3 regions of the Parviterribacter multiflagellatus genome follow, and region 1 is predicted to be linked to each of the others. Evidence: riboswitches for the same ligand, from Rfam matches in the RefSeq annotation. Region 1 holds a riboswitch; each other region holds the start of a gene.

Region 1 (3,260 bases):
CGGACTCGTCGCGGACCTCGAAGTGCAGGTGCGGACCCGAGCAGCGGCCGGTGCAGCCGACGCTGCCGATGACCTGCCCCGCGCGGACGGTCTCGCCGGCGGACGTCTTGATCTCGCTGAGGTGGGCGTAGCACGACGTCTTGCCGCTGTCGTGCTCGATGCAGACGAGGTTGCCGTAGCCGCCGCTGTCGGCGCCCGCCTTGGTGACGGTGCCGCACGACGCGGCGCGCACGGCGGTGCCGGTCGGTGCGGCGATGTCCTGACCGGAGTGCGCGTGCGTGCCGCGGTCCTCGCCGTACGACCCGGTCACCGTGCCGCTCACCGGTGTCGTCGTCGAGCACCCGCCGCCGCTCGCGACCGACGGCGCGGTCGTCTCCGGCTCGGGTGTCGCGGCGTCGCCCTGCTCGAGGTCCTCCTCCAGCGCGGCGCTGTCGCTCGGCGAGGCGTCGCCCCGCGCGCTGCCGCTCCCGCCGCGCGACGCCGTCTCGTCCTGCACCGCGTCGTCGCCGGTGGTGGACACGGTCCGCACCGCGGCGCCCGGCCCGTCGTCCTGCGCGCTGACGGTCGACGCGGGCGCCTCGCGCTCGATCGCGTCCCGCACGACCGCGGGCGCGTCCTTGGCCTTCATGAAGACGACCTTGGCGTTGAAGATCGCGGACCACGTGCGCGCGTCGACGATGCCGGTCACCGACAGGCCGTGCTGCGCCTGGAAGCGCTTGACCGCGCGCTCGGTGATCGGGCCGAAGATGCCGTCGTCGTCGACCCCGAGACGGCGCTGCACCTGCGCGACCGAGTCGCCCGTGGAGCCGAACCGCAGGAGCTCCGCGGACGCCCGCCCGGACGACGCGTCGCTCGTGGCGGGTGGAGGATCGGCCTGCCCGTTCGGGGCGCTCTGGTTGTCCTGCGCCACCGCCATCGACACCATCGGCGCTGCCGGAGCGGCGGCCACCGCGCCGGTGAGCGCGACCGTCGTTGCCTTGCGTCGCCGCCGGGCGCGCGCACTCAGGGCGGCCAGCCGCCGACCCTGGTGCGCACGCTCGCGCGAGCGCTCCCAGTGCGCGGGATCGGCGAGATCGCGCTCGCCTGGGAAGCCCTTGAACAGGCCATCGTCCTCGTGCCGCATCGACGCGGTCCTCCTACGTCTCTCGATTCGGGCGCCTACGAGGTGAGCTGACGGGCTCGCGCGTCGAGTCGCGCTACGCGGCACCCTGGCCGCGATTCGCCCCAGGCGGCCGGGAGACGGCCGCCGAGTGGTTCCCCCGCCCCGGACGCCCCAGAGGGCAGGCCGGGCTCGGCATGACTTGCGCGAGCCAGGATGACATAACCGGCCGACGACCACTCCACCCGCGGCGGCGAAGGCCCACCACTACCCTCTCGACACCATGCTTGTCGCCATCGACGGCCCCGCTGGCGCGGGCAAGTCCACGGTCGCGCGCGCCGTCGCCGACGCGCTCGGCTTCACGTACCTCGACACGGGGGCGATGTACCGCGCGGTCGCGCTCGCCGCCCTGCGCGGCCACGGCCTCCCGCATCTCGCCGAGGTCGGCTTCGCCGCCGACGGGCACGTGCTGCTCGAGGGCGAGGACGTCGAGTCGCTGATCCGCACGCCCGAGGTCTCCGAGCAGGCGTCCAAGGTCGCCGCCGACCCGCAGGTGCGCCAGGCGCTCGTCGAGCAGCAGCGCCGGCTGATCGCGCAGGCCGACTGGGTGGCGGAGGGGCGCGACATCGGCACGGTCGTCGCGCCGGACGCCGAGGTCAAGGTCTTCCTCACCGCATCCGCCGAGGAGCGCGCGCACCGCCGCGCCGCGCAGCTCGGCGCCGACCCGGCCGTCGTCCTGGTCGAGCAGCGCATCCGCGACGAGCGCGACTCGACGCGCGAGGACTCGCCGCTGCGGCCCGCGGACGACGCCGTTGAGGTCGACACCACCGGGCTGGGCATCGACGAGGTCGTCCAGCGCATCGTCGCGCTGGCGGAAGGGGCGCGGACGGCATGAGGAAGGTCGCGATCGTCGGCTACCCGAACGTCGGCAAGTCGTCGCTGGTCAACCGCCTGACGAACACGCGCGAGGCCGTGGTGCACGAGCGCCCCGGCGTCACGCGCGACCGCAACGAGCTGCCGTGCGAGTGGAACGGCCGCCGTTTCACGCTGATCGACACGGGCGGCGTCGACTTCTCCGACGAGGACCCCATGGCCGGCTCGATCCGCGAGCAGGCCCAGGCCGCGCTCAACGACGCGGACGTCGCGGTCTTCATCGTCGACGCCAAGGCCGGGCTGCGGCCGGGCGACGACGAGCTGGCCGACCTGCTGCGTCGCTGGCCGAAGCCGGTCATCGTCGGCGCGAACAAGATCGACGGCCCGAAGGACCTGCTGCTCGCGCACGAGTTCCACGCGCTCGGCCTCGGGGAGCCTGTCGCGGTCTCCGCCGCGCAGGGTCTCGGCACGGGCGACCTGCTCGACGAGATCACGAAGGTGCTGCCGGAAGGCGACCTGCCGGAGGACGAGGACATCGTCCGCCTCGCGGTCATCGGCCGGCCGAACGTCGGCAAGTCCTCGCTCGTCAACAAGATCCTCGGCCAGCAGCGCGTGATCGTCTCCGACGTCGCGGGCACGACCCGCGACGCGATCGACCTGCCGTTCGAGTACGACGGGCGCCGGATCATCCTCGTCGACACCGCGGGCATGCGGCGCCAGGCGAAGGTGAGCGAGTCGGTCGAGTACTACACGGCGCTGCGCTCGCAGCGCGCGGCCGAGCGCGCCGACGTCGCGCTCGTCGTGTGCGACGCGCAGGATGGCGTCACCTCGCAGGACATGCGCATCGCCGAGCTCGCGATGAAGGCCGGCTGCGCCACGGCGCTGATCCTCAACAAGTGGGATCTGCAGGACGAGGAGGCGGGCGTCGGCTCGGACATCGAGCACGAGCGCGCACGCGTGCACCAGAAGCTGCGCCTGCGCCCGAAGGTGCTGACCGTGAGCGCGCAGACGGGCCGTCAGGTGCAACGCGTCCTCCAGGAGGCCGTCGCGCTGGCGGACAGGATGCGCACGCGCATCCCGACGTCGGACCTCAACCGCTTCCTCAGCGAGACCGTCCAGGCGCGCCAGCCGCCGGCCAAGCAGAACCACCGCCTGAAGCTGCTGTACATGGCCCAGATCGAGACTCGTCCGCCGCGGTTCGCCATCCAGGTGAACTCTCGCACCAGAGTTACGCGGGATTACGCGTACTTCATCGAGAATCGCCTGAGAGAGCGTTACGGCTTTGCGG
Region 2 (3,260 bases), on a different contig from region 1:
CTCGATCGCCGCGACCATGCCGGGGTCGTTCCAAGCGGTCTACAACGCGTCCAAGTCGTTCGTGCAGTCGTTCGCGCTCGCGCTGCGGCACGAGCTCAAGGACACCGGCGTCACCGTCACCTCGCTGCAGCCGGGTCCGACCGACACGGAGTTCTTCGAGCGCGCCGACCTGGAGGACACGCGGATCGGCACCGGCCCGAAGGACGACCCGGCCGACGTGGCCCGCGACGGCTTCGAGGCGCTCATGAACGGCGACGAGCGCGTCGTCTCGGCGTCGCTGCAGACCAAGCTGCAGGGTCGCGGCTCGCGCTTCCTGCCCGACAGCGCCAAGGCGGCGCTGCACGGCAAGATGGCCGAGCCAGGCTCCGGGAAGAAGGACTAGCGGGCGGAGGCGCCGCCGGAGGCGGCCGCGGCCGGGGCGGCCGTCTTCGAGGCCGCGGTGACGGTCGTGCCCGCGCTCGCCCACGACTTCAGCATCGGCAGCGGGTCGATCGGCTCGCCGCCCTCGTACCAGCCGGGCGCGGTCCAGAACTCGAAGTGCAGGTGGCAGGCGCTGGCGCGGCCGGTCTGCCCGACGACGCCGATCGGCTGGCCCGCGAGGACCGGCTCGCCCTTCTGCAGCGGCGACGGCTCCTGCAGGTGCATGTACGCCTGGCTGGTCCCGTCCGCGGCCTGGATGACGATGTAGTTGCCGGCGTTCGACTGGAACTTGTTCATCTGCACCGTGCCGCCGAGCGCCGCGACGAGCGGGGTGCCGCAGTCGGCGAGCACGTCCTGGCCCTGATGGCCGCGGCCGCCGCCGAAGGTGTTGACGAACGTGCCGAAATCGTGCTCGCCCTGCACCGGGAAGATGCCGCTGCCGGCCGCCGGGAGCGACGCGGGCGTGACCACCGCGCGTGCCTTGCGGGTCGGGAGCACCTTGAGCGACGGGCCGGTGAAGCCGCCGGTCGCCGCGATGATGCGGATCGGGCCGCTCTTCGCGGACGTCGGCACCTTGACGATGACGCGGTGCGGGCTCTTCTCGGTCGGCGTCGCGCGGCGGTCGTCCCGCGCGCCCTTGCCGCCGAGGAAGACGACGCTGCGCGTCGCCGCGAGGCCCTCGCCGCTCAGCCGCAGCACGTGCCCGCGCGGGCACGACGTGGCGTCGCCGGTGCCGCACTTGAGCGCCGCGACCGCCGGCTCCTCGTACGCCGCGCCGCCGCCGGTCGCCACCTGGTCCGCCTGGGCAGCGGCCGGGAGGGCCACCAGCGCGGTCAGCAGGCTCAGCGCCGCCAGCGCGAGTGCGCGGCAGCCACGGGCACGGTGTGTCGTCTCGTAGGAAGTCACAACTGGTTGGGTGCCTACGAGGTGAGCTGACGGGCTCGCGCAGTGCGCTACGACCTCTTGCGAAGTCGATTCGCCCCATACGACTGGGTCCCCCGTTCACCCCCGGCGGACCAGGAGTGATTCGGCGGCCGGAACAGTAGCGACTCTGTGCGACATAACAAGTCAGCAGCGCGCCCCGACGCTGTCGCGACACGCACGAGGGGCGCCTCGCGGCCGTGGACGGCCCCCGGCTCCTCGCCGATCCGGACAAGGATCGGCTTCGAAACCGTGTGCCGTCCACGACCACGATGCGGGCCTCGTGCGCGCCACGCCGTAGCGCCGGAGCGCGCTGCTGCCTCCGTCGGTGGCGGGCCCCGTCTCTCGTCAGCGGCGAAGCGCCTGATACCGGCGGATCGAGAGCGGCAGGAAGACCGCGATCAGGACGAGCGGCCAGGCGATCGCGAGGAGGAGCGCGTGGTCGGCCGCCCAGGACGTCCCCTCCCACCCGGGGTTGCCGAAGAGGTCGCGGACCGCCGCCGCGGTGGAGGAGAGCGGGTTCCACTCCGCGAGCGTCCCGAGCACCGCCGGCATCGAGTCGGGGGAGACGAAGACGCTGGAGAGGAAGCCGATCGGCCAGACGAGGATCTGGATCGCGACGACGGCCTCGGGCGAGCCCGCGACGAGGCCGAGGTAGACGCCGATCCACACGAACGCGAGGCGCAGCAGCAGGAGGAGGCCGAGCGCGGCGACCGCGTTCCCCAGCCCCTCGTGCCAGCGCCAGCCGAGCGCGAGGCCCGCCAGCAGCAGGACCAGGAGGCCGGCGAGCGACTGCAGCAGGTCGGCGGCCGCCCGCCCCGCGACCACCGCCGACGGTGCGATCGGCATCGAGCGGAACCGGTCGGTCACGCCCTTCGACGCGTCGGTGACGATCGCGATCATCGTCGCCTCCACGCCGAACGCGACGCCCAGCGCGAGCATGCCCGGGAGCAGCAGCTCGTCGTAGTCCGCGCCCGGCGGCACCTCCATCTGGCCGCCGAACAGCGCGCCGAAGAGGAAGAGCGTCAGCACCGGGAAGAGCAGCGTCACGGCGACCGCGCCGGGCTGCCGCGCCCACTGCCAGGCGGCCCGCAGCGTCATCGTGCGCGCGTCGAGGATCGTCCAACGGGTCATGCGGCCACCCCTCCGGTCAGGCTCAGGAACACCTCGTCGAGCGTCGGCCGGCGCAGCGCGACGTCCTCGGGCACGACACCCGCGTCATCGAGCCCGCGGACGGCGCCGGTCAGCGCCGCCACGCCGTCGCCGGCGCGGACGGGCACGCTGATCCGGCGCGCGTCCTCGTCGACCTCCGGCGGCCCGGAGCCCACTCGCGCGAGCGCCTCGCGGGCGCGCGCCACCTCGCCGTCCTCGCGCACCACGACGTCGATCCGGTCGCCGCCGAGCCGCGCCTTGAGCTCCGCCGGCGTGCCCTCCGCGACGCTCCGCCCGTGGTCGATCAGCGCGATGCGGTCCGCGAGCTGGTCGGCCTCCTCCAGGTACTGCGTCGTCAGCAGCACGCTCGTGCCGCCGTCGACCAGCGCCCGGATCGCCGCCCAGACCTCGCTGCGCGAGCGCGGGTCCAGCCCCGTCGTCGGCTCGTCGAGGAAGAGCACCTCGGGCGCGAGGATCAACGACGCGGCGAGGTCGAGCCGCCGCCGCATGCCGCCGCTGAACTTGGACACCGGCCGCTTGCCGGTGTCGGTCAGGCCGAACTGCTCCAGCAGCTCGTCCGCCCGCCGCGCCGCCTCCGCGCCGCTCAGGTGGAAGAGCCGGCCGAAGAGGAGCAGGTTCTGGCGCCCGCTCAGCGCCTCGTCGAGCGCGGCCTGCTGGCCCACGAGCCCGAGCCGCTCGCGCGCCTTCACCGGGTCGCGCGCGACGTCGATCCCCGCGACCTCCGCCCGGCCGCCGTCGGCGTCGAG
Region 3 (3,260 bases), on a different contig from region 1:
CTCATGTCCGGCACCGACGACGCCCACGAGCCGGCGGAGACGATGCACGCGGCGCTCTCGGCGCTCGGGTTCGCGCCCGAGCTCGCGCTGGACGGCGGCTGCTGCACGTACACGCTCGGCGTCTGCCCCTACCGCGACGCGGTGCGGGAGAACCAGCCGCTCGTCTGCACGCTCCACCGCGGCCTCAGCGCCGGGATGGTGGCGGCGCTCGACCCGGGCGCGCGGCTCGTCGAGTTCACCCCGCACGACCCCGACGTGGCCGGGTGCCGCGTCGTGGTCGACGGGTTCTAGTCGCAGAGCGCGAGGACGAGCCCGGTGAAGCGGCCGTCCTCGTTGACGTCGTACGCGGCCTGGACCTTCGGGCGCACCGTGCGCCGGTCGAGCAGCGGGCGCCCGTTCACCGCCATCCCGTCCGGCCCGTCGTAGCCGTAGCCCCGGATCTTCGCGCCGGCCGGGCACGTGAGCCGCAGGCGGATGCCCGAGTGCGCCGGCCCGCTGACGCGCACCGGCAGGAGCGTCTGCCCGCGCTTGAGCCGCTCGCCCTTGACCAGCAGCGGCTCGGTCGGCGCCCCGTCGATCGCGGCGGGCGTGGTGTCCGGCGGCGTGAGCGGGTCGAGGTAGTCGGCGGAGTGGTCGACCGCGAGCGCCGGGGCCGGCGCGGCAAGCGCCACGAGCGCGGCGGCGAGGGTCAGCGGGCGGAGGCGGGAGGTGGGCACACGACCACGATCGCACCGCTGCGGTCGCCCGCCCACCACACCAAGGTGGTGTCGTCGCACACCCCGCGGGTATGCACAGCACATGTCGCGCATCCTCCTCGTCGTCGCCGCGGTCCTCGCCACGCTGTTGGCCGCCGCTCCCGCCGTCGCCGACCGGCCACCCAAGAGCCGGCCCGTGATCGTCGTCGCCGGCACGCCGCCGGCGCAGCTCGACGTCCTCGACCTCAAGAAGGGCAAGGGCCGCAAGGCGCGCGCGGGCGACGAGCTCGTCGTCCACTACGCGATGGTCACCTGGTCGGACGGCAAGGAGAAGGACGCGAGCTACGGCCGCGGCCCGTTCACGTTCGAGCTCGGCGCCGGCGTCGTCATCCCCGGCTGGGACGAAGGGCTCGCCGGCATGCGCGAGGGCGGGCGACGCAGGGTGATCGTCCCTCCCGCCCTCGCCTACGGCGAGCAGGGCTCCGAACCGGCGGTCAAGCCGAACGAGACCCTCGTGTTCGTCGTCGACCTCGTGCGCGTGCGGCGGTAGGCCGCACGCGCGACGCGGATCAGACCTTCGAGCAGACCGGCCAGGCGCCCGGGCCCTGGGTCTCCAGGAGCTCGAGGGCGAGGCGGTCCTGCTCGGCCTCGGGAGCCTTGGCGGGGTCGCCGGTGCCGCCGAGCTGCTTCCAGGTCGAGCGGAGGAACTGGTACTTGCCGCGGTAGCGGCCGTCGGGCGAGACCGCGGTCGGGTCGCCGCCGGACTCGCACTGGGCGATCTTGGCGAGCAGGGCGGTGGGCGCCTCGACGTCGCCGGAGCCGGAGCCGGACGCGGACGCCTCGGTGGCCGTCGGCAGGTCGAGCGCCTCGAGCGTGGCGGGGCCCACGATGCCGTCCGGCGTCAGGCCGTTGCGCCGCTGGAAGCGCTTGATCGCGCGGCGCGTCTGCGGGCCGACGTGGCCGTCGGCCTTCACGCCGAGCTTGCGCTGCAGCGCCTTCACGTCGTAGCCGGCGCCGCTGGTCGCGGTCTGCGCGGGCGCGGGTGCGGTGGCTGCTGCCTGGTCGTCGGCCGACGTCCCGCCGACGGTCTCCTGCGCGGCGGCGCCGACGGCGCCCAGCGCGAGCACGCTGCCGGCGATCAGCACCGCCCGGCGCCCGCCACCGACGACGCGCTCGCGGCGGTTGCGACGCAGGCGCCGCTCCACCGATGCGCGCAGGGAGCGACGGGCGTGGGTTGGGTCTGCGAGGTCGCGGGTGTCGCACGCGGACGCGTGCAGCGGCTCCTCGTTCGTCTTCACGATGGGGTGTTCCTCCGGTCGTCACGGCGCCTACGAGGTGAGCTGACGGGCTCGCGCTGGACGTGCGCTACACCGAGGTGCACTCGGCGATTCGCCCCAAGGACCGGGCCGCGGCAACGGCACCGACCCCAAGTGGGTCCCCCGCTCCGGCATGCCGTGGCACACCGGACTCGGCGATGTTCAAGTCCAAGATCCTACGGAACTCTCGGACGGACAGGCTGTTAACCGAGGTGATCGGCAGTCCTAACGAAAGCTGAACGTTCGCTTCAGGACCCGCTTAGGGTCCGAGAGGAAGCTCCCCGTCACGATGAGCCCGAACCCCCTCCCTGATCCCTCTGACAGCCTGCAGGCCTTCCTCGAGGCCATCGGCAAGGTCCCGCTGCTCAACGCCAAGCAGGAGATCGAGCTGGCCAAGCGCATCGAGCGCGGCGACCTCGACGCGAAGGAGCACATGATCGAGGCGAACCTGCGCCTCGTGGTGCACGTCGCCAAGCGCTACCGGCGCGACCGCGAGGGCGACGGGGCGCTGTCGTTCCTGGACCTCATCCAGGAGGGGACGCTCGGCCTCGTCCGCGCGGCCGAGAAGTTCGACTACCGCAAGGGCTTCAAGTTCTCGACCTACGCGACGTGGTGGATCCGCCAGTCGATCGCCCGCGCGATCGCCGACAAGGGCCGCACGGTGCGCCTGCCCGTCCACGTCGTCGACCAGGTCAACAAGATCACCCGCGCCGAGCGCGACCTCTCCCTCAAGCTGGGCCGCGACGCGCAGCCGGAGGAGATCGCCGAGCACCTGGGCTTCGAGGTCCAGGTCGTCGAGGACCTCAAGCGCGCCTCGCGCACCCCGGTCTCCCTCAACGCCGCCGTCGGCGACGAGGAGGACACCGAGCTCGGCCACCTCATCGCCGACGACAACGCCGAGCAGCCCGAGGTCCGCGCCGAGGAGACGATGCGCGAGCGCGCGGTCTCCGATGCGCTGGACTGCCTGTCGACGCTCGAGCGCCGCGTGCTGCAGCTCCGCTACGGCCTCGCCGGCGAGCAGGCGCACACGCTCCCGGCGATCGGCAAGCAGCTCGGCATCACCGCCAACCGCGCGCGCATCGTCGAGATGACCGCGCTGGAGCGCCTCAGCGGCATCCCCGAGGGCCGCGCGCTCCAGGACGCCGCCTAGCGCGTCCGCGCCACGTTTCACCGGCCCGGGCGGGGGTACCGGGTCGGTCGTGCTCCTGGCGCTCTTCCCCGCGTCCGCGCTCCTCGCCGCGGGCATCCT

What was found. Region 1 has a riboswitch for cyclic di-AMP ahead of AC1UE5_RS18895 (peptidoglycan DD-metalloendopeptidase family protein). Riboswitches for the same ligand answer to the same signal wherever they lie in the genome.
Region 2: linked by a shared signal. The riboswitch ahead of AC1UE5_RS14885 (M23 family metallopeptidase) and the one ahead of AC1UE5_RS18895 (peptidoglycan DD-metalloendopeptidase family protein) in region 1 are both predicted to bind cyclic di-AMP.
Region 3: linked by a shared signal. The riboswitch ahead of AC1UE5_RS10965 (transglycosylase family protein) and the one ahead of AC1UE5_RS18895 (peptidoglycan DD-metalloendopeptidase family protein) in region 1 are both predicted to bind cyclic di-AMP.

The regions. Positions count from the first base shown of each region.
Region 1 covers NZ_JBXPIZ010000008.1:327,764-331,023, reverse strand. Annotated here, with positions in the region: gene AC1UE5_RS18895 (peptidoglycan DD-metalloendopeptidase family protein) at 1-1,123, opposite strand, end outside; cyclic di-AMP (ydaO/yuaA leader) riboswitch at 1,138-1,307, opposite strand; gene cmk ((d)CMP kinase) at 1,383-1,994, shown strand; gene der (ribosome biogenesis GTPase Der) at 1,991-3,260, shown strand, end outside.
Region 2 covers NZ_JBXPIZ010000006.1:271,583-274,842, reverse strand. Annotated here, with positions in the region: gene AC1UE5_RS14890 (SDR family NAD(P)-dependent oxidoreductase) at 1-382, shown strand, start outside; gene AC1UE5_RS14885 (M23 family metallopeptidase) at 379-1,326, opposite strand; cyclic di-AMP (ydaO/yuaA leader) riboswitch at 1,322-1,463, opposite strand; gene AC1UE5_RS14880 (ABC transporter permease) at 1,690-2,475, opposite strand; gene AC1UE5_RS14875 (ATP-binding cassette domain-containing protein) at 2,472-3,260, opposite strand, start outside.
Region 3 covers NZ_JBXPIZ010000004.1:319,895-323,154, reverse strand. Annotated here, with positions in the region: gene AC1UE5_RS10980 (helix-turn-helix transcriptional regulator) at 1-291, shown strand, start outside; gene AC1UE5_RS10975 (hypothetical protein) at 288-716, opposite strand; gene AC1UE5_RS10970 (FKBP-type peptidyl-prolyl cis-trans isomerase) at 799-1,245, shown strand; gene AC1UE5_RS10965 (transglycosylase family protein) at 1,265-1,993, opposite strand; cyclic di-AMP (ydaO/yuaA leader) riboswitch at 2,004-2,179, opposite strand; gene AC1UE5_RS10960 (sigma-70 family RNA polymerase sigma factor) at 2,301-3,161, shown strand; gene lepB (signal peptidase I) at 3,211-3,260, shown strand, end outside.